2 regions of the Devosia sp. genome follow, and region 1 is predicted to be linked to the other one. Evidence: predicted binding sites of a transcription regulator. Region 1 holds the regulator's gene; the other holds the start of a gene.

Region 1 (4,473 bases):
GCTCGGGCAGGCCCAGTTCGCCCGCAGAGACCAGATCGAGGCCAAAGGGCGCGAACAGCTCGCGAAACTCGGTGAGCTTGCCGGCATTGTGGGTGGCGATGCAGAGGCGCGCGCCGGGACGGAGGCGGGGGATGGCGGTCATTTGGCCCGTCCCTCCAAAGTGCGCGCAATGTCGTTCCATATGGGGCAGTTCTGAGGTGAAAAGCCCCCCTCATCCGTCTCGGCTGCGCCGAGCCACCTTCTCCCACGAGGGGAGAAGGAAGGCATCGCGGCTGCGGCTCCATCGCCTTCTCCCCTCGTGGGAGAAGGTGCCCGAAGGGCGGATGAGGGGGACTTTCTCAAGAACATCATGCGCCCAGCGCCGCCTTTTGCAGCAGGGTCAGTTCGCCAATGCCTTTTTCGGCCAGACCCATGAGGCTTTCGAGCTCGGCGCGGGAAAAGGGTGCGCCCTCGGCGGTGCCCTGGATCTCGACGAATTTGCCCGAGCCGGTCATGACAAAATTGGCATCGGTTTCGGCCTCGACATCTTCGAGATAGTCGAGATCGAGCACCGGGGTGCCGCGATAGATGCCGCAGGAGACGGCGCCGACGCTGTCCTTGAGCACCTGGCCCTTGGTCAGCTTGCGCTCGTCCATCCAGGCTATGGCGTCGACCAGGGCCACATAGGCGCCGGTGATCGAAGCGGTGCGGGTGCCGCCATCGGCTTCGAGCACGTCGCAATCGAGCGTCACCTGGACTTCGCCCAAGGCTTCGAGATCGACGACGGCGCGCAGCGAACGGCCGATCAGGCGCTGGATTTCCTGGGTGCGGCCCGACTGCTTGCCGGCGGTGGCCTCGCGGCGGGTGCGCGAGCCGGTGGCGCGGGGCAGCATGCCATATTCGGCGGTGACCCAGCCCTGGCCCTTGCCGCGCAGCCAGCCGGGTACGCTGGTCTCGACCGAGGCGGTGCACAGGACGCGGGTATTGCCAAAGGCGATAAGGCAGGAGCCCTCGGCCTTCATGGCCACATTGCGCTCGAGGGTCACAGACCGCATCTGGTTCGGTTCACGCCCGGAAGGCCGCATGGTCACTCAATCCGTCAGTTATTGGCTTTAACCGCCTCTTAACCTTCCTCGGCCCGGCTCACAAGCGCCGGGCGCTTGGCGGATGGGCGCTATACGCTTAAATGAGGTACCAGGGTTAAAGCTGAAGAGTTTATTCAAACCACCATGACCAGGCCCGCCGAAGACTTCCTGAGTGTGCTCAATGCCCGCAGCCAGGACATATTCCGCCGGCTGGTGGAGCGGTACCTCGCCACCGGCGTGCCGGTGGGTTCGCGCGATCTCAGCCGCCTGTTGCAGGTGGAGCTGTCGCCCGCCTCGGTGCGCAATGTCATGGCCGATCTCGAAGACCTGGGCCTGATCGCGGCGCCCCATACCTCGGCCGGCCGCGCGCCGACGCAGCAGGGGCTGCGCTTCTTCGTCGATTCCATGCTCGAAGTGGGCGCCATGGAGGAGACCGAGCGGCAGAAGATTTCCCGCCAGATCGAAGGCACGGCCGGCCATGGCCAGGTGGAGGACCTGCTGACCGAGGCCTCGACGCTATTGTCCGGGCTCAGCCAGGGCGCGGGGCTGGTGATCGCGGCCAAGGCCGACATGGTGCTCAAGCATATCGAATTCGTGCGGCTCGATGCCGCCCGGGCCATGGCGATCCTGGTGGGCGATGACGGGCAGGTGGAAAACCGCATTCTCGAACTGCCGCCCGGCTATACGGTGAGCGCCCTGCAGCAGGCAGGCAATTATCTCGCCAATTATGTCGTGGGGCGGACCTTGTCGGAAGCCCGGCGGGTGCTGCATGAGCGGCGCGACGAGCAGCGGGCCGAACTCGATGAATTGACGCAAAAGCTCGTCGATGCCGGCATCGCCACGCTCGCCAACCCGCGGGACAATGGCGCCCCGACCGTGATCGTGCGGGGGCGCGCCAATCTCATCAACGACGCCATGGCCAGCGATGAGCTGATGCGGATGCGGCAATTGTTCGACGAACTGGAAAGCAAGGAAGGCCTTCTCGACCTCTTGGGGGATGCCGAGCGCGGGGAGGGCGTGCGCATCTTCATCGGCTCGGAAAACAAGCTGTTTTCGCTCTCGGGTTCGTCGGTGATTCTCAGCCCTTATCGCGATGCCAATGAACGGGTCGTGGGCGTATTGGGCGTCATCGGACCGACGCGGCTCAACTATGCGCGCATCGTGCCGGTGGTGGATTATACCGCCCATGTGCTGAGCGCGATGATGGCGCGCAAAAGGGGGTGACCGCCCGCCGGACGCGGGCTGGCACCGTGGCGCCAATTTTGCCTTCGGGGTGGCGATACGCTTGAAATAAGGTCCCGCTTGGCCGATATGCGGGGCAGATTTGACAACACTATGCATGGAATAGACCAGATGAGCGACGAGAACGCCGCCCAGGGCGAGACGCCGGAAACCGAAGTGCCGGTCACCGAGACGCCGGAGGTCGACCCGGTCGAGGCGCTATTGGCGGAGAATGCCGAGCTCAAGGACCGCGTGCTGCGCACGGCTGCCGAAATGGAAAACCTGCGCAAGCGGACCGAGCGCGATGTCAGTGACACCCGCTCCTATGCCATTGCCGGGTTTGCCCGCGACATGCTGAGCGCCACCGATGCGCTGAGCCGGGCGCTGCTGGTCATTCCGGAAGAAACCCGGACCACCGCTGAGGGCACGCTCAAAAGCCTGATCGAGGGCCTTGAACTGGCCGAGCGCGAAATGCAGCGGCTGCTCGCCAAGCATGGCGTCAAGCCGATCGAGGCGGCGGGACAGAAATTCGACCCGCACAAGCATCAGGCCATGTTCGAAGTGCCCAATCCCAATGTGCCCGAGGGCACGGTGGTGCAGGTGGTGCAGGAAGGCTTTGCCATCGGCGAGCGCGTGCTGCGTCCGGCCATGGTCGGTGTCGCCAAGGGCGGCGCGGCGGCGGCCCCGGATGCCGGCGAGGGCGTCGACAAGAGCGCGTGAGCCGATTGGACATGACGTGGGAAGGGCGCCGGTGGGCGCCCTTTTTTGTTTTGTCGGGGCAATGGAGCGGGGTCCGAGCGGGCCATTCCCCCACCCTAGTTCCGCTACGGCCTTGGGGCCTAGCTTCACTACCCTCCCCACAAGGGGGAGGGTGGCGATGGAGCCGGGGGAACCGTGAATAATGAAGTGGCCCTCGGGTCAGGCCCGAGGGCAGCGCCTGGTATATGTGCGGGCCTGGCCTAACCGAGAATTTCTCCGCTCTTCACCCGATCGACGCCAGCCGCTTCCATGTCGGCCCAGGCCTTTTCGAGGGAGCCGTTGGCGTCGATGGCGCGGGTGGCGTCTTCGATGACGCTGACGTCGAAGCCGCCGGCGGCGGCGTCGAGGGCGGTCCAGGCGACGCAGAAATCGGTGGCGAGGCCGACGACGTAAAGCCGGCCGGCATCGCGCTCGTTGAGATAGCCGCCGAGCCCCGTCAGGGTCTGCCGGTCAGCCTCCTGAAAGCCGGAATAGGAATCGACGCCCCGCGTATAGCCCTTGCGGATGATCAGTTGCGCATGGGGAATATCGAGCGTGCCGGCGATTTCGGCGCCGTGGCTGTCCCAGACGCAGTGATCGGGCCAGAGCACCTGCGGACCATAATCGAGCTCGATGGTGTCGAAGGGGGCCTTGCCGGGATGCTGGCTGGCAAAGGAGATGTGATCGGCCGGATGCCAGTCCTGGGTGAGGACGACATGGGTGAACTTCCTGGCCAGCTGGTTGATCAGCGGCACGATCTCGTTGCCGCCGGCCACCGCCAGGCTCCCGCCGGGCAGGAAGTCATATTGGACGTCAACGACGACAAGCACGTCATCGGGTTCAATTGTGATCATGGTCGGTCCTTACCCAGTCGGCGCGGAGGAGGCCGCGCACGGAATTGCCGAGATAGACTGTATCGGCACTGGAGAGGTCGGCAAGGGTCAGAACCTCTTCGATAGCCTTGCCGGTGGCGATAAGCTCGGCGCGCAGCGTGCCCGGCAAAAGCCCGGAGGCCAGTGGCGGGGTCAGCAACTGTCCATCGCGGGCGATGAAAAGATTGGTGATCGAGCCCTCGGTCAATTCGCCGCGTTCATTGACAAAGACCACCTCATCAACGCCCAGGGCCGCGTGCGCAGCCTGGCGCGGCTGGTCGTAGAAACTGCGATTCGTGGTCTTGTGGGCCAGCCAGATCGACGCCGAATCCAGCGGTTTTTCCGCCAGCGCGAAACGGAAGCGATCGGGACTGGGCGGCAGCGGTACGGCGGAAAGATCGAGACCGGCTTCGGCAAGTGTGAGGCGCACCCGCATCGGCCCGGTCCAGTCCTTTGCCCTGCCGGACAAGAAGGCCGAAATCGCCGCGCGGTCTGTGGGCAGGGCGAAATAGCGGGCCGAATCGAGGAGGCGGTCAAGATGGCGGTCGCGCAGCGCATAGCCGGCTTCGGGCGTCCAT
Region 2 (4,473 bases), 770 kb from region 1:
AGGGCGACGATGGTGAAGAACAGGATCGGCGGCCAGGCAATATAGGCAAAGAGCACTGCCACTCCCGGCGCGACCCCGGCAATGGCCGAGCGCTCGAGGCCCGCGAACAGGGCCCTGACGCCAATATAGAGCGCCGGTATGGCCAGCCACGGCACCATATAGACCAATTGGCCGATGATCATGCGGATGAGGCCGCCCCAGCGCAGATCGGATTCGGCGAGCGCCCGCCCGCCCTGGAAGCCGAAAGAGGCCCATTGGTTCTGGGCATTCCAGATGATGACCGGCGAAAAGATCGCCAGCGCGATCACCAGCGCCAGCCAGGGAGCCTTGTGCAGCAGCCAATGGCGCTGGGCCGGATCGACGAGAATGTAGAGCCCGGTGCCCAAGACGAGGAACAGGGCGTGGTATTTCGACAGAAAGGTGAGACCAAGGAACAACCCGGCCAGGCCCCAATAGAAATAGGGGCGCTCGCGACCGGCCCCGAAAAAGATTTCGATCAGCACCCGGACCGTCGCCAGCCAGAAGAGCAGCATGGGCGCATCGGGCTGCGCCCAGGACCCGATGGAGAGCGAAAACAGCACGCAGGCGTTGACGATCAGCGCGGCATAGAAACCGGCCAGGGGCGAATGCAGCCGCCGCATGATGTCGAAGACCAGCCAGGTCGAGCCGGCGAACATCAGGAGGAATGGCAGGCGCACCAGAAGGATGGCGTCCGATCCGGTTGCCGTCACGATACCCCAGATCATCCACAGGAAGAGCGGTGGCTGGTCATAGTAGCTGAGATGGAACTGGCGCGCCGAGGCCAGGTAATAGGCTTCGCCCGTGCCCCAGCCCACGGCCCAGGCGCCAATGGTGCGCAACACCAGGGTGACGATAATGAGCGCCAGCGTCGCCTGAACGGGTGTCAGCGGGCCAATGCGCCGGGTCTCGCTCATGTTTGGCTCCTCAGCGCCAGGTGAAGATGCGGGTCACGGCATAGTTGAACACCGCGCTCATGACCGCCCCGGCTATGCCGGCAAAGACGAAATTGGCCATTTCGGCAGTGAACAGGAGGCTCGCGACCGAGATATTGGCGAAGGTGCCGAAACTGCACACCGCGTAAAAACTCAACAGGCCCGTGAAGAAGCGCCGCCCGGTCAGGCGCTTGTCGGCATAGGTCAGTTCGTTGTTGAGCACGAAATTGGTGGTCATGGCGACCATGGTGGCGATGAACTGACTGACGGCAAAGCCAATGCCAAATACTTCAAAGGCGAGGCTGAGCACCGCAAGGTGCACGAAGACACCCGAAACGCCCACAAGGCCGAACAGGAGAAAACTTGTCGGCACGAGGCCACGCGTCAACTGCGAGACGATGAGCCCCAGGAACTGGGCGACGATCAGCGGGCTCATCTTGCTTTCGCCCGCATGGCGGGGGCGGAAACTGTAGGGCACTTCAGCAATGGTGAGACGGCCGCCACGGCGGCGCCCGGCAGTGGCCACCAGGTCGAGCAGTATCTTGAAGCCTTCCTGGGAGAGGTGCGGCGCCACTTCCATCACGAGCGCGCGGCGCAGAAGGAAAAAGCCGCTCATGGGATCGGCCAGCGCCTTGCCGGTCAGGATACCGGAAAGGCGGGTGGCCAGGCGCGACCCGGCCTGCCGTCCGGCCGACAGGCCTTCCTCGGACCGGCCCTCGCCGACATAGCGAGAGCCGACTGCAATATCGGCCCCCTCTTCCACCCGCGCCAGCAGTTGCGGCAGGATGGATTCGTCATGCTGGAGGTCGCCGTCGATCACCGCGACGAATTCTGCGGCGGACAGGGCCATGCCCTCGATACACGCCGACGACAGGCCACGCCGCCCGATACGGTGAATACAGCGCACATTGGGGCGGGTGCGGGCGGCCTGTTTGACGGCTTCGGCCGTGCCGTCGGGGCTGTTGTCGTCGACGAAGATAACCTCGAACGCTATTCCCGCCAGGGCCAGGTCGAGCTTTTCGAGCAGCGGCAGGACGTTGTCGCGCTCCTTGTAAGTCGGCACGACAACCGAGAGCCTTGGCGGGCGCCACTGCGGTTCAGCGGGCATGGAGGCGGGGCTGGTCATGGCGCTGAAAGGTCCGGATTGGAATTGGGCGTGCAGCGCCCAATAGCAAGCCTCGACCGGGGACGAAAGAATTTTCGGGAGGCGCGCCTTGACTCCCCGCCCGGGCCATCCCTATATCCCGGCAGCTTGTTAGCACTCACGAATGGCGAGTGCTAACAGGTCCTGAAATTTGCATTAGCAATGATGCCAAGAGGAGCAAGTCATGGGCTTCCGTCCCCTGCATGACCGAGTGGTCGTCCGTCGCGTCGACAGTGAAGAAAAGACCAAGGGCGGGATCATCATCCCCGATACCGCCAAGGAAAAGCCCTCCGAGGGTGTGATCGTTTCCGTGGGCCCCGGCGCCCGCGACGAAAACGGCAAGATCAATGCGCTGGACGTCAAGGCCGGCGATCGCGTGCTCTTCGGCAAGTGGAGCGGCACCGAGGTCAAGCTCAACGGCGAAGACCTGATCATCATGAAGGAAAGCGACATCATGGGCGTGATCGAGGCCTAATCGGCTCTCTCACCGCCTTTTTTGTCGTTCCCCATCAACCGACATTTTTCAAGGAGCCATAAATGGCCGCCAAGGAAGTCAAATTCTCCACCGACGCCCGCGAAAAGATGCTGCGCGGCGTCAACATCCTCGCCAATGCGGTGAAGGTCACCCTCGGCCCCAAGGGTCGTAACGTCGTTATCGAAAAGTCGTTCGGTGCCCCGCGCATCACCAAGGACGGCGTCTCGGTCGCCAAGGAAATCGAACTGGAAGACAAGTTCGAGAACCTGGGTGCGCAGCTGCTGCGTTCGGTCGCGTCCAAGACCAACGATGTTGCCGGTGACGGCACGACCACCGCAACCGTTCTCGGCCAGGCGATTGTCGTCGAAGGCGTCAAGGCTGTGGCCGCCGGCTTCAACCCGATGGATCTCAAGCGCGGTATCGACCTGGCTGTCGCCGACGTCGTGGAAAGCCTCAAGGGCTCTGCCAAGAAGATCACCTCGTCTTCCGAAGTTGCCCAGGTCGGCACCATTTCGGCCAATGGCGAATCGTCCATCGGTGACATGATCGCCGAGGCGATGCAGAAGGTCGGCAACGAGGGTGTCATCACCGTCGAGGAAGCCAAGACCGCCGAGACCGAACTCGATGTCGTCGAAGGCATGCAGTTCGACCGCGGCTACCTCTCGCCCTACTTCGTGACCAATGCCGAAAAGATGACGGCACAGCTCGAAGACCCCTACATCCTGCTGCACGAAAAGAAGCTTTCCAACCTGCAGGCCATCCTGCCGATCCTGGAAGCCGTTGTTCAGTCCCAGCGTCCGCTGCTGATCATCGCCGAGGACGTTGATGGCGAGGCTCTGCCGACCCTGGTCGTCAACCGTCTGCGCGCCGGCCTCAAGGTCGCTGCCGTCAAGGCTCCGGGCTTCGGTGACCGCCGCAAGGCCATGCTCGAAGACATCGCCGTCCTCACCGGCGGCCAGGTGATCTCCGAAGACCTCGGCATCAAGCTCGAAAACGTGACCCTGGACATGCTCGGCACCGCCAAGCGCGTCGAGATCACCAAGGAAAACACCACCATCGTCGATGGTGCCGGCACCCAGGACGAGATCCAGGCCCGCGTTGGCCAGATCAAGGCCCAGATCGAGGAAACCACCTCGGACTACGACCGCGAAAAGCTGCAGGAACGTCTGGCCAAGCTCGCCGGCGGTGTTGCCGTGATCCGCGTCGGCGGTTCCACGGAAGTGGAAGTCAAGGAGCGTAAGGACCGCGTCGATGACGCGCTCAACGCGACCCGCGCCGCTGTCGAAGAAGGCATCGTTCCGGGCGGTGGCGTTGCCCTGCTCCGCGCTTCGGCTGCCATCAAGGCCAAGGGCGCCAATGCCGACCAGGAAGCCGGTATCGCCATCGTGCGCCGCGCCCTGCAGTCGCCGGTCCGTTGCATTGCCAACAATGCCGGTGCCGAAGGCTCCGTGGTTGTCGACAAGATCCTCGAGAACTCGGCTGCGTCCTACGGCTACAATGCCGCGACCGGCGAATATGGTGACCTTGTTGCCCTGGGCGTTATCGACCCGGTCAAGGTTGTCCGTACCGCTCTCGAAGACGCCGCTTCGGTTGCTTCGCTCCTGGTGACCACCGAGGCCACCATTGTCGAAGCCCCCAAGCCCGACGCTCCGGCAATGCCGGCTGGCGGCGGTATGGGCGGCATGGGCGGCATGGATTTCTAGTTCGCGAAAGCGAACTAGCACTTCCTTCGCTCACGGGCCGTATCGCGATCGGCAAAAATGCCGGTCGCTGGCCCTCCGCGGGGGCGACCGACGGTCGGGCGGCCTTGCCGCATGTCCATCTCGCCCAGCGCACGAGCTTCAAGGATCGTTTCTTCCCAGTCACGATCCTTGTGGAAAGCCCCGGTGGAAACACCGGGG

What was found. The regulator HrcA, encoded in region 1, represses chaperone genes, less so after heat shock. The targets are predictions, from matches to a motif close to GTTAGCACTCNCNNNNNGNGAGTGCTAAC.
Positions count from the first base shown of each region.
Region 2: a site for HrcA is predicted at 2,208-2,236, ahead of KIT02_RS16550 (co-chaperone GroES). Genes of this name have one in related genera too.

Region 1 covers NZ_CP075529.1:2,599,700-2,604,172, reverse strand. The annotation lists gene KIT02_RS12805 (non-canonical purine NTP pyrophosphatase) at 1-142, opposite strand, end outside; gene rph (ribonuclease PH) at 348-1,064, opposite strand; gene hrcA (heat-inducible transcriptional repressor HrcA) at 1,209-2,288, shown strand; gene grpE (nucleotide exchange factor GrpE) at 2,418-3,005, shown strand; gene pncA (bifunctional nicotinamidase/pyrazinamidase) at 3,245-3,877, opposite strand; gene pabB (aminodeoxychorismate synthase component I) at 3,864-4,473, opposite strand, start outside.
Region 2 covers NZ_CP075529.1:3,367,039-3,371,511, reverse strand. The annotation lists gene KIT02_RS16560 (glycosyltransferase family 39 protein) at 1-935, opposite strand, end outside; gene KIT02_RS16555 (glycosyltransferase family 2 protein) at 946-2,079, opposite strand; gene KIT02_RS16550 (co-chaperone GroES) at 2,282-2,572, shown strand; gene groL (chaperonin GroEL) at 2,635-4,275, shown strand.